One region of the Pantoea sp. SGAir0430 genome, then DNA from elsewhere that is predicted to be linked to it. Evidence: predicted binding sites of a transcription regulator. Region 1 holds the regulator's gene; each other region holds the start of a gene.
What was found. The regulator Fur, encoded in region 1, represses iron uptake genes when iron is present. The targets are predictions, from matches to a motif close to ATAATAATGAGAACNACTATCAA.
Positions count from the first base shown of each region.

Region 2: a site for Fur is predicted at 1,881-1,903, ahead of fes (enterochelin esterase). Genes of this name have one in related genera too.
Region 3: a site for Fur is predicted at 1,904-1,926, ahead of exbB (tol-pal system-associated acyl-CoA thioesterase). Genes of this name have one in related genera too.
Region 4: a site for Fur is predicted at 2,334-2,356, ahead of zupT (zinc transporter ZupT). Genes of this name have one in related genera too.

Region 1 is NZ_CP039427.1:1,804,403-1,807,908, forward strand. It holds gene ybfF (esterase) at 1-4, shown strand, start outside; gene ybfE (LexA regulated protein) at 174-449, shown strand; gene fldA (flavodoxin FldA) at 587-1,117, shown strand; gene fur (ferric iron uptake transcriptional regulator) at 1,470-1,919, shown strand; gene E7738_RS08710 (hypothetical protein) at 1,981-2,376, opposite strand; gene glnS (glutamine--tRNA ligase) at 2,613-3,506, opposite strand, start outside.
Region 2 is NZ_CP039427.1:2,411,620-2,415,125, reverse strand. It holds gene E7738_RS11585 (enterobactin synthase subunit F) at 1-560, opposite strand, end outside; gene fes (enterochelin esterase) at 553-1,827, opposite strand; gene E7738_RS11575 (TonB-dependent siderophore receptor) at 2,089-3,506, shown strand, end outside.
Region 3 is NZ_CP039427.1:3,582,250-3,585,755, forward strand. It holds gene E7738_RS16900 (DedA family protein) at 1-65, opposite strand, end outside; gene metC (cystathionine beta-lyase) at 171-1,361, opposite strand; gene exbB (tol-pal system-associated acyl-CoA thioesterase) at 2,014-2,742, shown strand; gene exbD (TonB system transport protein ExbD) at 2,748-3,170, shown strand; gene E7738_RS16920 (Ig-like domain-containing protein) at 3,283-3,506, opposite strand, start outside.
Region 4 is NZ_CP039427.1:3,547,632-3,551,137, forward strand. It holds FMN riboswitch at 56-205, shown strand; gene ribB (3,4-dihydroxy-2-butanone-4-phosphate synthase) at 315-971, shown strand; gene E7738_RS16755 (cell wall hydrolase) at 1,025-1,408, opposite strand; gene zupT (zinc transporter ZupT) at 1,553-2,320, opposite strand; gene ygiD (4,5-DOPA-extradiol-dioxygenase) at 2,522-3,301, shown strand; gene E7738_RS16770 (glutathionylspermidine synthase family protein) at 3,337-3,506, opposite strand, start outside.

The sequences.
Region 1 (3,506 bases):
GTAAAAGCAAAAGCTTGCTACGGGCGGTTTAGGGTTGGCGTCGCGCCGGGCGCTGGAGTATGATGTCGCGCTAAAAATTTGCCGCGGATGCTTTTTTCGCCGCGGTCGGGCCGATAAATGTTTAAATCGCGCAGCGCCTTTCCGCCGTTCGCGCCCACGCAGTTTCACAAACCATGGCAAAAGAACAGACAGATCGTACCACGCTCGATCTCTTCGCAGACGAGCGGCGTCCCGGTCGCCCTAAAACCAGTCCGCTGTCGCGTGATGAGCAGCTGCGCATTAATAAGCGCAACCAGCTGAAGCGCGACCGGGTGCGCGGCCTGCGCCGCGTTGAGCTGAAAATGTCCAGCGAAGCGGTCGACGCGCTTAATACGCTGGCCGAGCAGCAGAACATCAGCCGCAGTGAACTGATTGAACAAATGCTGCTGGCGCAGCTCAAACTGGCGTAACGTGCGCAGACCGCACGCTGGAACACAAACTCAGCGCTTTACACATTCCGCGCTTTTCGCCGGTCTGCTATCATTCGCATAACTGTGTCGTCTTCTGACTTACTTTCACAATCAGGATTTAAGAGGTTACTCACTCCATGGCAATCGTAGGCATTTTCTTCGGCAGCGATACCGGCAACACTGAAAACATTGCAAAAATGATCCAGAAACAACTGGGTAAAGATGTCGCCGAAGTGCATGACATTGCTAAGAGCACCAAAGAAGATCTCGAAGCATTCGATATTCTGCTGCTGGGTATTCCGACCTGGTACTACGGTGAAGCCCAGTGCGACTGGGATGACTTCTTCCCGACGCTGGAAGAGATTGATTTCAACGGTAAGCTGGTAGCGCTGTTTGGCTGCGGCGATCAGGAAGATTATGCCGAGTACTTCTGTGACGCGATGGGCACCATTCGCGACATCATTGAGCCAAACGGCGCAGTGATTGTGGGCCACTGGCCAACCGAAGGTTACCACTTCGAAGCCTCTAAAGGTCTGGCAGACGACAAACACTTCCTCGGCCTCGCCATCGATGAAGATCGTCAGCCTGAACTGACTAACGAGCGCGTCGACAAATGGGTTAAGCAGATCTTTGACGAGCTGCAGCTGCAGGCGATCATCGAAGCCTGATGCTTTCCTGTCCGATGTGGGCGCTGGCTCACATCGGGCAATGGAATTACCTATAAAAATAATAGCTACGGTTTTTTAACTTTTTCCCTCAATTCTGTAGAATACCCGCAACGGTCATCTGCTTATTCCTCGGGCATCAGACTGAGACTGCGCGAAAAGGAACATCGATCTGCACGATCCCGCTGAGGTTCACGACATTTCTCCTTACAGCATCCGGGGAATTGTCCGCCGCAGCCGGTTTTCATTTCGCAGGCTGAGCTCTATAATGAGACGCAAATGAGAATGCGCGTTGACCACACATTCAAGGCCTTTGCGCCGTAAGTGACTAGCAAAGTAACAGGACAATATCCGCATGACTGACAACAACTCCGCATTGAAAAAGGCTGGCCTGAAAGTCACGCTGCCCAGACTGAAGATTCTGGAAGTGCTTCAGGGACCCGGACCCGAGTCCCATCATGTCAGTGCGGAAGATTTGTACAAACGCCTGATCGACATGGGCGAAGAGATTGGTCTGGCGACGGTATACCGTGTTCTGAACCAGTTTGACGACGCCGGCATCGTGACGCGTCATAACTTCGAAGGCGGGAAATCCGTGTTCGAACTGACCCAGCAGCATCATCATGATCACCTGATTTGCCTCGACTGCGGCAAAGTGATCGAGTTTAGCGATGAATCTATCGAAACGCGTCAGCGTGAGATTGCAACACGCCACGGTATCAAACTCAGCAACCACAGCCTGTATCTGTACGGCCACTGTGCGCTGGGAGACTGCCGCGAAGACGAGACGCTCCACGATCAGTAATTGAATATGCTATGCAGTATAAAAAAACCGGTGCCAGGCACCGGTTTTTTTATGGCTGCGTTCAGGCGACCAGCGTTTCCTGCAAATAGCGCCAGCGCGGAACCGGCGTGCTGCAGTCCAGCACCGCCAGCGAAATGCGGGTCTGGTTGTTGCCGTTAAGCATTTGCAGTTCGTGATACTGAATGGTCACTTCCTGCTGCTGCTGGGAAATGATGGCATGCTCACTGGTGGCGATTCGCATCCCTTCCCGCTGCCCGTGCAGTTTGCGAAACAGGGTTTCAGTGTCATTGAGATCGAGCTGTTTGCCTTGCGGCGTCACCATTTTGAAGTCGGGATGAAAGTGCGACAGCAGCAGATCCATACTGTCATCGCTGCCTTCGGCCTGATTAAAAATACGTTCGATAAGCTGATGTAAAACCACCACGCTATGTTTGGCTTCCAGAGCGAGACTTGTCATTTTTCTTCCTTCGCTAACCCGCACAGCAACATTTAAGAGCGCATAGCCTACCTGAAAATAACGATTTCACACGGGTAAATTAGTTAATTTTATTAAAGTCAGATTAGTCGTAATCGCGCGCAATTACTGTTTTTTGTCTGGTTCAGCATAATCGATTCCCGTTTGCAGATAACGGGCAATAAAAAAGGGCGATTGCTCGCCCTTTGCTGATCATATCGTGCTATCAAGCAGTAAAATTATTCGCCGATTTTTGCCCAGGTATCACGCAGACCCACGGTGCGGTTGAACACCAGTTTCGACGGCTGCGAGTACACGCTATCAGCGCAGAAGTAACCTTCGCGCTCAAACTGATACGGCGCCAGCGCGCTGGCGGCACGCAGACCCGGCTCAACGAAGCCCTGTTTGATCTCCAGCGAGTTCGGGTTAATGGTGGTGAGGAAATCCTCGGCCGCGCCCGGGTTTGGCACGCTGAACAGACGATCGTACAGGCGGAATTCAGCAGGCAGCGCGTGAATCGCCGATACCCAATGAATAACGCCTTTGACCTTGCGGCCATCGGCCGGATCTTTGCTCAGGGTGTCGACATCGCAGGTAGCGTAGATGCAGGTGATGTTGCCGGCTTCATCTTTCGCCACGCGCTCGGCACGAATGACGTAAGCGTTGCGCAGACGAACTTCTTTACCCAGCACCAGACGCTTGTACTGCTTGTTGGCCTCTTCACGGAAGTCGGCGCGATCGATCCACACTTCACGGCTGAACGGCACCTCACGCGTGCCCATCTCCGGTTTGTTCGGGTGGTTCGGCATGCTGATGATTTCTTCATGCCCGGCCGGCAGGTTCTCGATTACCACTTTCAGTGGATCCAGCACCGCCATGGCGCGCGGCGCGTTCTCGTTGAGGTCGTCACGAATGCACGACTCCAGCGACGCCATCTCAACAATATTGTCCTGCTTAGTCACACCGATACGGCGGCAGAATTCGCGGATTGACGCCGCGCTATAGCCACGACGGCGCAGACCGGATACGGTCAGCATGCGCGGATCGTCCCAGCCTTCAACAATCTTCTCGCTCACCAGCTGCGTCAGCTTACGCTTCGACATCACCGCATATTCCAGATTCAGGCGCGAGAA
Region 2 (3,506 bases), 610 kb from region 1:
TGCTGATAGCGCTGATACTCGTCAACCACGGCGCTGAACGGAATAAACGGTGTCGGCTCAGGCGGCTGCTGCTGTACGGCGGCGCTGTACAGATTGGCGATGCGGCGCGTCAGCGCGGTAAAGCTGAAGCCATCCACCACCAGATGGTGATAGCGCTGATACCAGAACCAGTGCTGCTCGCCGATGCGGAACAGACGATGGTGCCACAGCGGTGCGCCACTCAGCACACGTAGGTCCCCCTGCATATCGGCACGCATCAGGGCGCGCGCGGCGGCAGCGGCATCCGCTTCGCCGCGCAGATCAACGATGTCTGGCAGGCTGAAGGTCTGCGGCTGCGGCCACTGCAGCGGCTCGCCGTCGATTTCGCCGAACGCCATATTCAGGGTATCGGCTTCCTGCATGCCGTCGACGATGGCCTGCGCCAGCAGCGCGCTGTTGATGTCGCCGCGCAGTTCGACAAAGTGCGCGACCGCGTAGGCGTTGTGATGGCGGCTGAGCTGGTCGGCGATCCAGATGCCAGGCTGCGCCGCCACCAGCGGCAGAGTTTGTTGGTCAATCATAGTGTCGTTCATCAGAGAATTTACTGTCGCTCCGGTTCACGTCTGGCGTGATGAATGAATTTGGATTGCGCCACAAAGCTTGCAGACCGTCGAGCAGGCCACCGCGCCAGCACAGCGCGTCATGGCCGCCCTCTACCGGCTGGTAATGCACCTGATAGCCGGCAGCGGTAAGTTGTTGTTGTAATTGTTGATTGGCTTGCAGAATCAGGCCTTCACGCTGGCCTGCTTCCAGCCAGAAACGCAGCGGCTGGCGAGGTGCCAGGCCATGGTCCAGCGCCTGCAGCAGCCAGCCATGCGGGTTACCACGCTCCGGCCACCAGAAGGAGCCGGACAGGCTGAGCGCATTACCAAAGGTGTGGGGAAAGTGCAGCGCGGCAAACACCGCGGCCAGACCGCCGAAGCTTTGTCCGGCAACCAGCGTGCGCGCCGGCTGCGCATCGTACGGCATCCAGCGTGCCACCTGCGGCAACAGCTCCTGCTGCACCGCCTGCCAGAATTGCGGATTGCATGGCAGCTCGCGGCTGCGGTGTTCGCGATCGATGATGTCGATAAACAGGTAGACCGCCGGCGGCAGCTTGCCCGCGGCGGTCAGCTGCTGCAGCGGGCCGGCGATCGGCATCTGCTGCGCCCAGAACTGACCATCGAGCAGTATCGCCAGCGGACGCGGGCCGTGCTGCGCCTCGCCTGTGGCGTACAGCCACACCCGGCGACGATTGCCGAGCAGCGCGCTGTCCCACTGCTGCACCTGCAGCGTCAGCGCCGGGGCGCGGCCCTCATCCACCGCACGCCACACCTGCTGGTCGGGCGCGTCAGGCAGGTGCAGCGGTGACACGCCCATGCCGCGTCCGCCGGACCAGCTGCGCAGCGGATTGAGCGCATCGGCCTGCGCGGCAGGGAATTTTTCGCGCCACCAGTGGCGCAGCGCATGCATGTCAGGCTCGCCGCTGAAATCGCTGGCCTGCCGATCCGGCATCAGGCAGTAGCTGCCGCGCCAGTGTGACGGCAGCACAGTTTGCCAGTACCAGACATCGCTACTGGCGACGCGCATCAGCGATTGCGGCGGGCGATGCTGGTGGTGATCGGTCACGCCGGTGATGTTGATCCACACGCGCTGGGTGTGGGAGGTGGTTTCACTGCCTTGCGGATCGCGCCAGAAGAAGGTCACCAGACAGGTGCCATCCTGCTGCGGCTCAATGCGCGGAATGCCCTGAGTCTGTTGCTCCTGCCACCAGGCTTCGCTACCAATTCCATCATTTCGCCAGGTCATAGGGGCTGCCAGTCGCCGTCTGTACGGGGAGGTTTACATAGGATTGATAAATAATACTATTGATAATTATTTGCATTTGCAATAGGGTGACTGCGCTCAAAATGAGCACGCACGTTCCGTCTGGCACCCGGTAAGTCATGGGATTCAGCAAAGGATGGCCCTGCCAGGTGTGAACGGCTGCGCGATAAAGACAGGGATCTTCTCACCGGCTCGCCAGTCACTCCGCTGTGGCGCAGAACTGGCCTTCCAGGAATGAAAAAAATGAAGCATTACTCGCGGTTAACCTTCGCTATTTTGATCGAACTGGGGCTCAGCGCCTCACTGCTCTCCGGCAGCGCCTGGGCAGCAGAGACTTCCAGCAAGACGACTTCCAGCAACGCCTCTTCTCCCGACGCCAGCGCAATGGACGGTGGCACCTTAATGGTGACGGCCCAGCAGCAGACGCTGCAGGCACCGGGGGTTTCCACCATCACCGCCGATGAGATCAAAAAGCATCCGCCGGCGCGCGATGTCTCAGAAATTATCCGTACCATGCCGGGGGTTAACCTGACCGGTAACTCGACCAGCGGCCAGCGCGGCAACAACCGTCAGATCGATATTCGCGGCATGGGACCGGAAAATACCCTGATTATGGTGGACGGCATGCCGATCACCAGCCGTAACTCAGTGCGTCTCGGCTGGCGCGGTGAGCGTGATACGCGCGGCGATACTAACTGGGTGCCGCCGGAGATGATTGATCACATCGACGTGATTCGCGGGCCGGCCGCGGTGCGCTACGGTAACGGCGCGGCGGGCGGTGTAGTGAACATCATCACCAAAAAGTACAGCGATCAGCAGTGGCACGGTTCGTGGAATACCTACTTCAACGCGCCGGAACACAAATCGGAAGGGGCGACCAAACGCACCAACTTCAGCCTTGAAGGGCCGCTGGGCGACGACTTCAACTTCCGGCTGTATGGCGGTTTAGCCAAAACTCAGGCCGACGCGTACGACATCAATGAAGGACATGCGGCAGCGCGCACCGGCAGCTATGCCGGCAGCTACCCGGCAGGCCGCGAAGGCTCGGTGAACAAAGACATCAATGCGTTGCTGAGCTGGGCGTTTGCCCCCATGCAGACGCTGGAGTTGCAGGCTGGTTACAGTCGTCAGGGCAACCTGTACGCGGGCGATACGCAGAACACCAACACTAACGCGCTGGTAAAGAGCCTGTACGGCGATGAAACCAACCGTCTGTATCGCCAGAATATTTCACTGAAATGGACCGGCGCGTGGGACAACGGCATCAGCACCAGCAGCTGGGCGCGCTACGAGAAAACCCGCAATACGCGCATCAATGAAGGTCTGGCGGGCGGCACGGAAGGGATCTTCTCCAACAGCGGGTTCAATACCATCCAGCTGGACGATGTGCTGCTGCACAGTGAAATCAGCCTGCCGTTTGAGCTGGGCGTCAATCAGACCGCGACGCTGGGCACCGAGTGGAACCAGCAGCGCATGAAAGATCCTTCGTCGACCACCCAGGCCGCCAGCAACGGCGCTGTGCCAGGCATCGCCAGCACCGGCCGCAGTCCTTATGCCCAGGCGGAGATTTTCTCCCTGTTTGCCGAAGACAACATGGAGCTGACCGACAGCACCATGCTGACGCCGGCGCTGCGCTTCGATCATCACTCCATCGTTGGCAA
Region 3 (3,506 bases), 1.8 Mb from region 1:
GGATTGGCCAGCGCGGCAAAATCCTGATGCCACAGCGCCTGGACAATCTCATGTAAAACACCCATCAGCTATCCCATCGAGTCACAAGGCTTGTATTTTAACCGTCCGGGACGGCGTAATCGTTGATCTCCGCTACGCCGCACCGGATGGTTTAAGTTTGGTTTATCTTTTTACGCTTTCAGGCGGGCAAAACCGGCTTTCAGGTCATCCAGCAGATCGTCAACGTGCTCGAGCCCGATATGCAGACGCACCAGCGTGCCGTCAAAATCCACGCCGCCCGCCGGACGAATTGCCGCCAGCTCTTCCGGCTGGTTCGCCAGAATCAGCGATTCAAAGCCGCCCCACGAGTAGGCCATACTGAAATGGTGGAAGCGATCGAGATAATTTGCCAGCTGCGCCGGGGTGAGTTTTTCATGCAGGATGAATGAGAACAGCCCGCTGCTGCCGCTGAAGTCGCGCCGCCAGAATTCGTGGCCTTTGCACTGCGCCAGCGCCGGATGGTTGACGCGCGCCACTTCCGGCTGTGCCGCCAGCCATTCGGCCACGCGCAGGCCGCTCTCTTCGTGCTGACGCAGACGCGTAGCCAGCGTGCGCAGGCCGCGGCTGGCCATGTACGCGGTGTCTGCATCCACCATCTGGCCCATTAGATAGGAGTTTTCGCGCAGCTGCGCCCAGCAGCGTTCGTTGGCCACCGCAGTGCCGATCATCGCATCGCTGTGGCCGATGATGTATTTGGTGCCGGCCTGGATCGAAATGTCGATGCCATGCTCCAGCGCGTTAAACAGCACGCCCGCCGCCCAGGTATTATCAATCATGATCACCGCGTCTGGTGCTTTGGCGCGCACCGCCGCGACAATTGCCGGAATGTCCTGCACTTCCATGGTGATGGAAGCCGGTGATTCAAGGAACACCACGCGGGTGTTCGGCTGCACCAGCTCGCCGATTTCACTGCCGATGCAGTGATCAAACCAGGTGGTAGTGACGTTAAGCTTCGCGAGAATTTTGGTGCAAAAATCCTGGGTGGGTTCGTACACCGCGCCGCTGACCAGAATGTGATCGCCGCTGGTGACAAACGCGAGGATGGCATTGGCGACCGCGGCCGCACCGCACGGATAGAGCACGCAGCCGGCGCCGCCTTCCAGTTCGGTCATCGCATCCTGGAAGGAAAAATGGGTGAGGGTGCCGCGCCGGCCATAAAACAGTTCACCGCTGGCGCGTCCGGCGGTGGCGCGTTGTTTGTCCGCGACGGAGTCAAAAACCAGTGAGGATGCGCGCTGAATGACGCTGTTAACCGAGCCCTGAGTGTAACGTTTGCTGCGTCCCGCGGTGACAAGCCGGGTATCAATTTTTTTCGTTGCCATCACTGCCTTTCCTGACACGTCTCACAAAGCATCCAACTTACCACGAATCGCGGCGCGGGGTTGAGCCCGTTTGCCGAATATCAGAGTGACGCCAGCACAATCATGGAAAGAGGCTGGTTGTGGCTTTTATTACGCGGCGGAAAAGCAAAGCGCAATAAATTGCGCCGCTACAACCCGTGCGGGATGTTCGTCCATGCCAGTTGCACCATTCCGCAAACCGCATCTAACCGTAGCGGCGCGATTTATCGCGCAACCGTGCCTGTTGCTCCATCCCGCAAATCGCACCAAATCGTAGCGGCGCGATTCATCGCGCAACTGTGTCTGTTGCTCCATTCCGCAAATCGCACCGAACCGTAGCGGCGCGATTCATCGCGCAACCGTGCCTGTTGCTCAATTCCGCAAATCGCACCGAACCGTAGCCGCACAATTCATCGCGCAACCGTGCCTGCTGCTGCATCCCACAAACCGCACCCAACCGTAGCGGCGCGATTTATCGCGCTAAACATTGCGCCGTATCAATTCAGCGGGTTACAGCTTTGTAAATAGTAATGAGAACCACTATCACTTCGGTCGGTTTTTTTGCTATGATCCGCGCTTCAATCGTGAACGGTGCAACAGAAGTCGGAGACGCAGCGTGGTAGCCAGTGACTTGATGCAAACGGACCTCTCCGTTTGGGGCATGTATCAGCATGCCGATATCGTGGTAAAAATTGTGATGATCGGCCTGTTGCTGGCCTCGGTCGTTACCTGGGCGATTTTCTTTGGCAAATACGCGGAGCTGAGCGGGGCGAAACGTCGCCTGAAGCGTGAACAGCTGGCGCTGGGCGAAGCGCGCTCACTGAATGACGCGTATCGCGCGGCCGAAAACTTCAAAGCCAATAGCCACAGTGCTGTGCTGCTCGCCGACACGCGTAACGAACTGGAACTCTCTGCCGGCAGTGAAGACCTCGACGGCATTAAAGAGCGCACCAGCTTCCGCCTTGAGCGTCGCGTTGCAGGCTTCAGCCGCCACGCTGGTCGCGGTAATGGTTTCCTCGCCACCATCGGTTCCGTCGCCCCGTTTATCGGTCTGTTCGGCACCGTGTGGGGCATCATGAACAGCTTTATTGGTATCGCGAAAACCCAGACCACCAACCTCGCGGTGGTGGCACCGGGCATCGCGGAAGCGCTGCTGGCGACGGCGATTGGCCTGGTAGCGGCAATCCCGGCGGTGGTGATCTATAACGTCTTTGCCCGCATGATTGCCAGCTACAAAGCCTCACTGGGCGACGTGGCGGCGCAGGTACTGCTGCTGCAGAGCCGCGATCTGGACCTCGGCAACGTCGATACCGCAAAAGAAGTTAACCGTCCGGCGGCGGCCCAGAAACTGCGCGTAGGATAAGTATTATGGCGATGCGTTTAAACGATGATGCGGTCGGCGATGGCGAAATGCACGAAATCAACGTGACGCCGTTTATCGACGTCATGCTGGTGCTGCTGATCATCTTCATGGTCGCTGCGCCACTCGCCACGGTGGATGTGCGCGTCAATCTGCCTGCTTCCACCAGCGCGCCGCAGCCGCGTCCGGAGAAGCCGGTTTATCTGTCGATCAAAGCGGATAAACAGATCTACATCGGTAACGATGCGGTGACCAAAGATACGCTGGTAAACGCACTCACCGCGCAAACCGAAGGTAACAAAGAGACAACCATCTTCTTCCAGGCGGACAAATCAGTCGATTATGAAACGCTGATGTCGGTGATGGATCAGCTGCGTGAAGCGGGTTATCTGAAGATTGGTTTGATGGGCATGGAGACGGTGAAGAAATAGTTTCACCGGCGTAATACCAGCACCATATCTGTAGGGTCGTCATTCATGACGACCTTTTTTATTATGGCGGCCAGAGCAGGCCGCCATGTCATTATGCGGTGGCGAACCGCGGTTAAACCAGATTCACCGTTACGCCGTCCTGCACCAGCAGTTCCGCGTCGCCGTGGCTGAACACATGGTACTGGTTGCCAGCGATGGTCACGGTGCCGGTTTGCTGCGTCCAGCCGCTGACCGCTTCGCCTTCCGGCAGGATGTCGCTAAGCTGCACGCTGTCGCCGGCCTGGCCGCTGACGCGCAGCTGGGTTTTGCCGTCGTCAATGAACAGGCCCTGCTGAC
Region 4 (3,506 bases), 1.7 Mb from region 1:
AGCATTTGCACTTTTGTTGATTGCCCGACCAGGTGATTGGCGCTATAGTAATTTCGCTTATTCTCAGGGCGGGGCGAAATTCCCCACCGGCGGTAAATCAGCTTCGGCTGAAAGCCCGCGAGCGCTTTCGCTGTACAGTGAAAGGTCAGCAGATCCGGTGTAATTCCGGGGCCGACGGTTAAAGTCCGGATGGGAGAGGGTAACGGCATCAGCCGGGCTGCGCCCGCGTCACGTTATTGCCATGTGTTTTCTACGCACTCCTAAGCTCGCCCTGGTTCTGGTAACTCATATTTTATTAATAAGGTTTTTTTACCATGAATCAGACGCTTCTTTCTGAATTTGGCACGCCGGAACAGCGTGTAGAACGCGCCATCGATGCGCTGCGCAACGGGCGCGGCGTGATGGTGCTGGACGATGAAAATCGCGAAAATGAAGGCGATATGATCTTCGCCGCCGAAACCATGACCGTGGAACAGATGGCGCTGAGCATTCGTCACGGCAGCGGCATTGTCTGCCTGTGCATTAACGAAGCGCGCCGCCAGCAGCTGGAGCTGCCGATGATGGTAGAGAACAACACCAGCTCTTACGGCACCGGTTTTACCGTGACCATTGAAGCGGCCAGCGGCGTGACGACCGGCGTATCGGCCTCCGACCGTATTACCACCATCCGCGCGGCGATTGCCGATGACGCTAAACCGTCCGATCTGAATCGTCCCGGCCACGTATTCCCGCTGCGCGCGCGCGACGGCGGCGTGCTGGCGCGCGGCGGCCACACCGAAGCGACGCTCGATCTGGTGACGCTGGCGGGCTTCAAACCTGCGGGTGTGCTGTGCGAACTGACCAATGATGACGGCAGCATGGCGCACGCGCCGGAAGTGATTGCGTTTGCGAAGCAGCACGCCATGCCGGTGGTGACCATTGAAGACCTGGTGGCCTGGCGCCGCCAGCATGAAACCCGTCAGGCCAGCTAAGCCGACGTGAAATAAATAAGGCCGGATGTGATGCATCCGGCCTTTTTTTATGATTAACGGCTGGCGTAAAAAACGTGATTGCCTATCACCACGGTACGCTGGAAGGCGTGGCGCCACGCGGGTCTGGCGCTGTGCGCATGAAAGAAGGTCGCGCCCTTTGTCACATCCGCCAGCTTACCCTCGACAATCCGCTGGGCCAGGCGCTGCGCGCGCTGCCAGCTTTTGTCATGCTGCGGCGGATGGCGATGGGGATGTTTGTGCAGAGACGTCCAGGAGAACTGTTTGGGTGCGTACACCACCGGACAGATCTCTTTGACGTCCCAGTTAGCCCGGTTCATGGTGACAGTGCCGACGGCAATCTGCCCCTTTACCGGTTCGCCGCGCGCTTCATGATAGATATTCATCGCCAGGCATAAAATGGCTCCCTGAATTAACATAACACTCCACTGCTTTCTAAGAGTCGCGTGGAGTGTAATGAGCCCGCAGTCGGGTGTTAACAAGACCCGTCTCGACTACGCCTTAACAAGCCTAAGTCGTTGAGAGTTAAGGCCGAAGTGGTGGTGAATGAGACGAATCTCGCGTCAGCCTACCCCGCTGGTTTGCAGCAACGTCAGGCTCAGGCCCATCACCGTCATGCCGCACAGTACGCCGTAGCTGGGGTTGTTATGCGGGTCGATTTCGCGCGCCAGCGGCATCAGTTCATCCACGGACAGCGCCACCATAATGCCCGCCACCGCCGCCATGATGGCCGCAATCATCACCGGTGAGACCGCCGGCCCCAGCAGCAGAAAGGCGATAATGCCGCCAAGAATCTCCGCCATGCCGGACAGGCAGGCCCAGAACAGCGCTTTGGCTTTCGAGCCGGTGGCGGCGTACATCGGTCCGGCCACCGCCAGCCCTTCCGGAATATTGTGGATCGCGACGGCCAGCGCGATGCCCAGCCCCAGTTCCATATCGCTGCTGGCGGTGACAAAGGTGGCAATGCCTTCGGGAAAGTTATGCAGGCTGATACCGAGCGTCAGCAGGATCGCGGTGCGTTTCAGGTTAGTGGGGCGGCGATTGACCGCCATCAGGTCCTGCGGATGCTGGTGCGGCAGCAGGCGATCCATGGCGAAATAACCCAGTAAGCCGAGCATGAACATGCCGTAGCCAAGCACCGGCGACATGCCTTCCGCATGCAGCGCAGCAGGCAGCATCTCCATCAGGGAAATCAGCAACATGATGCCGGCGGCAAAGCCGAGCGCAAAGGCCAGTACGCGGTTCGACGGCTTCTGACCGAGCACGCCAAAAATCGCGCCGACGAAAGTGGCACCGCCAGCCAGGATGGTTAGCAGCAAAGGTACTGACATAATGGGCTCCTTAATGATAATGATTACCAGTTACAATATAGTTAACCCCATAAAATATCGAGTTATTTAGCGTAAAGTTATGTCGGCAAAATCTTGTTCAAATTTGCTGATAAACATCATCACGCTTATCAGCGTTTTTCCCTTGGCGAAAGCGCGTATCGTGACAGTCATTAACGCGATCCCGACGCCAGAGGATGAATAATGACCCGCATGCCCGCTCTGTTTCTCGGCCACGGCAGCCCGATGAACGTATTAGAAGACAACCGTTATACCCGCGTATGGCAGAAGCTGGGCGAAACCCTGCCGCGTCCGCGCGCTATTCTCGCCATCTCGGCGCACTGGTACACGCGCGGCACGGCGGTGACGGCGATGAGCAATCCGCGCACCATCCATGATTTTGGTGGCTTCCCGCAGGCGCTGTTCGACGTGCGCTATCCGGCGCCGGGTTCGCCATCGCTGGCACAGCGCGTTATCGATCTGCTGGCGCCGGTGGCGGTGCAGGCCGATCAGCAGTGGGGCTTTGATCACGGCTCGTGGGGCGTGCTGGCGAAGATGTATCCACAGGCGGACATTCCGCTGATTCAGCTCAGCATCGATGGCACCCAGCCGGCGGCGTGGCATTTTGCGCTGGGACGTAAACTGGCGGCGCTGCGTGACGAAGGCGTGATGCTGGTGGCCAGCGGCAACGTGGTACATAACCTGCGCATGATTCGCTGGCAGGGTGCGGAAAGCGCTTATCCGTGGGCGGAGAGCTTCAACCAGTTTGTGCGCGATAATCTGGACTACGAAGGCGAAGCGGCGCAGCATCCGCTGGTGAATTATCAGCAGCATGAAGGCGCGCAGCTGGCTAACCCGACGCCGGAGCACTATCTGCCGCTGCTGTATATTCTCGGAGCGCGAGCTGAAGGTGAGGCGGTGAGCATCCCGGTGGAAGGCATGGAGATGGGTTCGATCAGTATGCTGTCCGTGCAGGTTGGCTGACACCTGTGCCGCCCGCAGACCGGGCGGCACGTGCGTTACTCAATAAAGGTGTGCGGATAGAAACGCGACAGATCCTGGGTGATCAGCGCGCGATCTTCACGCAGACCGATACCGGCAGGCTGATCGTCAATCAGCCAGCTGCCAATCAGCGTGTAGCTGTCGCCAAACTTCGGCAGCGGCCAGAACTGCTGGACGATCATGCCCT